DNA from 2 places in the Faecalibacillus sp. H12 genome. Region 1 is predicted to be linked to the other one. Evidence: riboswitches for the same ligand, from Rfam matches in the RefSeq annotation. Region 1 holds a riboswitch; the other holds the start of a gene.
What was found. Region 1 has a riboswitch for thiamine pyrophosphate ahead of HUU89_RS04620 (energy-coupled thiamine transporter ThiT). Riboswitches for the same ligand answer to the same signal wherever they lie in the genome.
Positions count from the first base shown of each region.

Region 2: linked by a shared signal. The riboswitch ahead of thiE (thiamine phosphate synthase) and the one ahead of HUU89_RS04620 (energy-coupled thiamine transporter ThiT) in region 1 are both predicted to bind thiamine pyrophosphate.

Region 1 is NZ_JABWDK010000002.1:314,540-318,205, forward strand. Features, by position in the region: gene glmS (glutamine--fructose-6-phosphate transaminase (isomerizing)) at 1-90, opposite strand, end outside; gene HUU89_RS04610 (hypothetical protein) at 408-965, shown strand; gene HUU89_RS04615 (acetate/propionate family kinase) at 997-2,187, opposite strand; TPP riboswitch at 2,286-2,386, shown strand; gene HUU89_RS04620 (energy-coupled thiamine transporter ThiT) at 2,443-2,958, shown strand; gene HUU89_RS04625 (DUF402 domain-containing protein) at 3,038-3,595, shown strand; gene tsaE (tRNA (adenosine(37)-N6)-threonylcarbamoyltransferase complex ATPase subunit type 1 TsaE) at 3,570-3,666, shown strand, end outside.
Region 2 is NZ_JABWDK010000036.1:10,570-14,235, reverse strand. Features, by position in the region: gene HUU89_RS13085 (NADP-dependent malic enzyme) at 1-597, opposite strand, end outside; gene thiD (bifunctional hydroxymethylpyrimidine kinase/phosphomethylpyrimidine kinase) at 642-1,433, opposite strand; partial or broken gene thiE (thiamine phosphate synthase) at 1,488-2,075, opposite strand; TPP riboswitch at 2,147-2,244, opposite strand; gene HUU89_RS13075 (hypothetical protein) at 2,325-2,612, shown strand; gene HUU89_RS13070 (SIR2 family NAD-dependent protein deacylase) at 2,953-3,666, opposite strand, start outside.

The DNA.
Region 1 (3,666 bases):
ATCATATCCACGGTATTCTAGTTTTTCTAGCCCTTGAAGTAAGAATGGTAGGGCTTCTTTATTTGCACTAATGGCAGTAATTCCACACATAAAAAATCCTCCTTTATATATTCATATGTGTGGTTATAAAAAAGAGGATACTAGATGAATTTGTTTTACAATCACTTGTAGTTTTTGTTCATCGTTTAGGTAGTATCATACCTCTAGACCATCCGCCGAATTTTTCGATAAGTCTAGTCCTCGTCAACTGCAATGCAGTCCTGGCGCTCTATTTTCAAATCTCATTTTATAACCGCATCTATTATATAGAGTACTTATTTATAAATCAACTACAAATTTTTTAAAAAAAGAAGAAAAAAAGAAGAAAAAATGATTTTTTTAGGCGATATAATAATGGAGGTATTTTTATGGAAAATAAAAAAAGTGAGATGTCTGTAGAATATAATATGGACGAAATGAAAAAATCATTAAAAAATTTGAAAGAAACAGAATGCTATGATGTAGAAAAGTATACCTATTCTTTGTTGCATCAAACAAGACAATTAGAATATTTTTATTGTCAATTAGTTGAAGAAGAGAATCCAGAACCTGATCAAACTTATTATCATGTTTCTCGTCGACCTATGGTTCACCAAATGGCCTATTTTAATATTGGTAGAGGATTTCCTAAAGAATTGATGGATGGGCATTGGTGCTACGTTTTAAAAGATTTTGGATCGAAAATGCTCGTTATTCCCTGTACATCTATTAAAGAAGATTCGCCAGAAGCAACTGAATATGAATTAGATATTCGTGCAAAAATAAGAAAATATCCAATAAGGAGTCGTATGCAGTTGAGTGATATGCGTGTTGTTGATCTCCAAAGATTAGATATTAGAAAAAGATTTTGCAATGTAATTACAGATAAAAAAGAAATAGAAAATCACATAAAACATATTATTTTTGATGAAGATGATGAATATTAAAAGGTCTCACGAGGGAGACCTTTCTTTTATCTTATAAATTTAACAACCTCTTAGTATCTCTAGCGATAACTAATTCTTCGTTTGTTGGAATAACGTAAACTTTAACTTTACTATTTGGCGTAGAAATTAAACGATCACCTTTACCATTAACGTTTGCATCATCATCAATTTCAATACCTAAAGCTTCAGCTAATAAATTACAAATTTCTTTTCTTGCAAAGAATGAGTTTTCTCCAATACCTGCTGTAAAACAAATAGCATCAACTCCACCTAAAGCAATGAAGTAACGACCAATATAAGCAATAACTCTTCTAAAGAAAATATCCAAGGCAAGTTGCGCTCTTTCATTACCGTTGGCAGCAGCTTCTTGTACATCTCTAAAGTCACTTGATACACCAGAAACACCAAGTAATCCAGATTCTTTATTAAGCATCTTGATGACTTCTTTCATATCTAAACCAACTTCTTCGATTAAATAATCGATAACTGAAGGATCAACATCTCCAGAACGTGTTCCCATCATAATACCAGCAAGAGGTGTAAATCCCATAGATGTATTGATTGATTTACCATCTTTAACAGCAGTTAAAGAACCACCAGCTCCTAAGTGAGCAACGATAATACGTGAGTGTTCAGGGTTTCCCATCATTTCACGACAACGAGATGAAACATAGAAATGGCTTGTTCCATGAGCACCGTATTTACGTACTTTGTTTTCTACATAATATTTGTAAGGAATTGGATAAATATAACTTTTTGGTTCTAATGTTTGATGGAAAGCTGTATCAAATACAGCAACAGCACCAGCATTAGGAATAGCTTCTTTAAAAGCATAGTATCCAGTTAAATGAGCAGGATTGTGTAAAGGGGCTAATGATTTTAATTCATCAATTTTAGAAACAACATCTTCATCAATAATGACTGATTGATCAAAATAAGCACCACCTTGGACAACACGATGTCCAACACCTTTGATTTCATCTAGGTCCTTAACAATTTCTTTTTTGATTAAAGTGTCTAATAAAAGTTGAACAGCAACTTTATGGTTTTCGATTGGTAAAGTTGTGACATCTTTTTCTCCATTATACTTAATAGTAAAAATAGAATCTTCTAAACCAATTCTTTCAATAACACCAGAAGTAATAACAGTTTCATCATCCATTTCAAATAATTGGAATTTTAAAGATGAACTTCCAGCGTTTACGGAAATAATTTTTGACATAACATTCAAGTCCTCCTTATTAATACTTTTCCATTATAACACCGACAAGGAAGAAAAAACTATAAAAAGATTGAAAAAAGAAGAGATTGATTTATAATAAGACTTGCCAGGGGCGCAAAATGCTGAGAAAGGTGAAAACCTTGTCCCTTATAATCTGAACTAGGTAATGCTAGCGTAGAGAGTGCAAAATAGTTTATTTGCCTTTTTGCGTATGTAAAAAGGTTTTTATTTTGCCTCATTTAAAGGAGGATGACTATGGAAATTAAATTAACTACGAAGAATATGGCTTATATGGCAATGTTTGCGGCAATGCAAGTTGTTTTAGAATATTGCACAAAATTTTATGAGATGCCAAAAGGTGGTAACTGTGCTTTTTCACTTGTTGCAATTATTTTATGTGGCTATTTGATGAATTGGGGTTACAGTTTGATTGTTTCACTTGTTTGTTTAGGTCTACATTTTGCTTTAGGACTTGCAACATTTTATGGTCCTTTATCGGTAATCTTTGATTATTTATTACCAATGGTTTTAATTGGACTTACACCACTTATTCCTTTATTAAAAGTAGGTAAGTATGAATTACCAATTGGAATTGTTATTACGGGTGCTTTGAAAACAATTTGTCATTTGATTTCAGGATGGTATGCTTTCCAAACACCATTACAAGCAAACTTAACTTATAACTTACCTTATAATATTGCAACAATCATTGCTTGCTTTATTTTGTTTGTGATTTTATATCCAAGACTTAAAAAAGCAGTTCATTTATAAGACTCGTTTCGAGTCTTTTTTTCTTTGAAAGAAAGATGAATTTGTGTATAATGTAAATGTTAATAAGGAGTCGTTTGCTGTGGAAGATATTGTAGGAAAGAAAATCTTAATACATGGATATAAACATAATGGTAAAATACATAGATGTTGGTCAAAGGGACTTGTTTTACAAGAAACGGATGATCATTACATTGTTATTAATAATCGGACATTGGTGACAGAATCAGATGGCAGAATGTGGCATACACGTGAACCTGCTATTTGGTATATGCCCAAACATAAATGGTACAATGTAATTTGTATGATTAGAAAAACAGGAGTGTATTATTATAGTAATATTGCTTCACCAACTTTATATGATGGAGAGGCTTTAAAATATATTGATTATGATTTAGATTTAAAAGTATTTCCAGATGGAAACTATCGCATTTTAGATCAAGAAGAATATCGTCAACATGCTCGTGAAATGGGCTATAGTGATGAATTAGACAAAATTTTAAAGAAACAACTAGATGTTTTGATTGATTTAGCGGTAAAAAAGGGAGGACCATTTGATCAGAATTTTACTAAGAAATGGTATGGTTTTTATCAAGATTTAAAAGAGGGTTATTATGGAAAAAGTGATTACTATAAATAATAGAGATGAAACATTAGCTTTTGGTGAATATTTAGGAAAATTACTAAAACCGCATATGTTATTGACACTTA
Region 2 (3,666 bases), on a different contig from region 1:
AATAGCTGTTCCTGCAGCTCCTGGCCCATTTAAAACAACTGTAATATCTTTGATATCTTTTTTTGTCACTCTTAAAGCGTTATATAAGGCCGCTAAAACAACAACAGCTGTTCCATGTTGATCATCATGGAATACAGGAATATCTAACATTTGATCTAATCTTTCTTCGATTTCAAAACAATCTGGAGAAGCAATATCTTCTAAGTTGATTCCACCAAAACATGGTGCAATATTTTTAACTGTTTGAATCAATTCTTCTTTATCTTGTGTATCTAAACAAATAGGTACCGCATTGACATCTCCGAATTTTTTAAATAGAGCAGCTTTTCCTTCCATGACTGGAATCGAAGCTTTGGCTCCAATATTTCCAAGTCCTAAAACAGCTGTTCCATTTGAGACAACAGCAATTGTATTTGATTTTGTTGTATAACGATAAACATCTTCTTCATTTTCAGCAATCTTACGACAAGGTTCAGCAACCCCTGGCGTATAAACAACAGACATATCATCCATTGTATTAATTTCACAATTTAATTCCGTATGTATTTTCCCTTGATGTTTTTCATGTAATTTCAAGGCTTCTTCATAATAATTCATTTTCATCACCCGCCACTATTATACCTATAAAATAGACAATTCGTCTAATCTTTTTTATCTAAAACATAACCATGATCCATTGGTCCTTGTCCTTGTCCTAAATCAAGCATTGCCGCAAGCGCTCCCGAAATATAATCTTTAGCTTTTTTAACAGCATTTTCCAAATTTTCACCTCGTGCTAAATAAGAAGCAATCGCACTTGATAAAGTACATCCCGTACCATGAGTATTATTGTTATTAATACGTTTTCCTTTAAACCATTGATAATTACCTTCTTTATAAAGTAAATCATTGGCATCATTGATTTGATGTCCGCCTTTAAGTAATACTGCACAATGATAATGATCTCCAATATATTTAGCTGCTGTTAACATTTCTTCTTCATTATTGATTTTTAATCCTGATAAAACTTCGGCTTCAGGAATATTTGGTGTTAAAACCGATGCGAGTGGGAAGAGATTTTCTTTTAATGTATCAATAGCTTCATCACTAATAAGTTTTGCCCCACTTGTAGCCACCATCACAGGATCAACAACGATATTACGTGCATGATATTGTTTTAACTTTCCACTAATAGATAAAATGACTTCTTTTTGAGAAACCATTCCAATTTTAACAGCCATTGGATAAATATCTGTAAACACACTATCCATTTGACTAGCCACAAAAGAAGCATCAACATCATAAATAGTATCCACTCCTGTAGTATTTTGAGCTGTTAGTGCTGCAATAACCGACATGGCATAAACACGATTAGCAAGCATTGTTTTTAAATCTGCCTGAATTCCTGCACCTCCACTACTATCACTACCTGCAATTGTAAGGCAAGTTGGCATTTTATTAGAGATAACTCTTTGAATTTTATCTTTTAATAGGCTACTTGCTTTTTGGATATCATTACTTCCAAAAATACTTGAAACGATAGCAACACCATCAATAGCAACCCCCATAAATTCTAAGATATTCACTTGATTAATACCACCAATAGCAACCACAGGAATATCAACTTTTTGACAAATTTCATTTAATGTTTCCATTGAAATATTTTGTGCATCATCTTTTGTTTGAGTTGCAAAAATAGCTCCGACACCTAAATAATCAGCCCCATTTTCTAAAGCTATTTTTGCTTCTTCATAATTATGTGCAGATACACCAATAATTTTATCTTCACCTAATATTTTTCTTGCTTCTTTTAAATTTAAATCATCTTGCCCAATATGGACCCCATCTGCATCAATTTCTTTACACAATTCAACATCATCATTAATAATCAAAGGAACATGATGTTTTTGACACACACTTTGAACATCCAATGCTTCTTGTTTAAATGATTCATGTGTCATTTCTTTTTCTCTTAGTTGAATCATTGTTACACCACCAAGAATGGCTTCTTCAACTAATTCCGACATTTTTCTTCCTTTTAAATATTTTGAATCTGTTACTCCATACAATAATAAATCTTCTTTATTTAATTTCATCAAATTTCCTTCTTTCTTTACAATATTCTTTTTTTATTTCCCTGGAAATAAAAAGAGAGTCCTGTTGAACTCTGTTAACGTCTATATCTCCTACGTTGGCATTATCCAAATCAGGTTATGGGTCTAAGTCAATACTTACTCTCAGCAAAAAGCTCCCCGTTTCCTTTATTATAATTTTTTTAATAAAAATTGTCTATTTTTATTCATATTATTTATGCTTTTGTTCAAACTATAAAAGGAGGTGCTTTCATGAAATTATGTATTACAGCAGGTAACTATCACATTTTTAAATTAATGATTAAAAATCATAAAGATTCTCGCATTCAATTAAAAAACATTCATCCTTTAGATTTTGACCTTGTTTTTGATGTTTATACATCTTTAGATCAAAAAACAGTTATTTCTATACTTAGCCATGAATTACGTTATTCCCCTTTTATGTATCTATGCCCGGGTTTTAAAGTCATTCCTTTAAAAAAACGTCTTCCTCATGGTACAAAAGAATCAACTACTCCTTTAAATCTTTCTTTTAATTGAATAATTTATATTAAAAAACAGTTTGAGATAGCATCTATTTCAAACTGTTTATTTTTTAATTAATAATTTTTAAAACATCTTCTTCACTTGTTACATTAAGTTTTTTCTAGTGATGTATTTGTGTCAAACTTGTTTCATTTCTATGATTATTTTAGTTTTCCTCTTTTTTCTTTCAATGGACAAATAGTTCAAAATATTTTCCATTAAATTTATTTTTTATTGATCAACATATAGCAAAAAGATGATGTTTTTACGCACCATCTTATTTTTTTAATTGGAATCCATATTTTAACGGGTCTTCTGGATCTATCACAAGTTGATTAAAAACTGTATAAATATACTATTTTTCCAATTTAATTTTTAATAAACCATCAATAACATTCTTTATATCTTCACTTATACAATATGCTCTTTTTTCCATGGATTGAGGACAATAAGTATCTTTATTAATACAAATATAAGTTGCATTTTTATTTCTTTCAACAAATCTAAAAAATGGATATTTAATAATACCTGGTGTATTTTGTCCTACACCTAATTCAAGATAAACAATTTTTAAATCTTGATGTCTTCTGATAAAATCTTGATATCTAAAATAAGCTTGATGCCATCCTTCATCTTCAACAAAAGTATCATCACATCTTAAATTCATTGTCATTGGTTTTCCACAATGAGGACAATAAGGAATTAAAGATGTAGGAATTTTCATATCCTTTTGTTGTTCAATCATCTTTTTAATAAGTTCTTCATTATCATATGTTTCTTGATGACAAGGAGATGAACATTGAAATAAGCCATAATCCCCTTGTGTATAAAATAATCTTTGTTTATCAAAATTTGCTTTTTGAAAACAATGATCCACATTAGTTGTTAAAACAAAATAATCTTTATCTTTAACAAGTTGAAAGAGTTTTTGATATAAATCTAAATGATCTACATATCGATTGTAATAAACTTGTCTTGACCACCAAGCCCAATATTCTTCTAAAGTATCATAAGGATAAAAACCTCCTGAATACATATCATGAATTCCATATTTTTCTTCAAAATCACT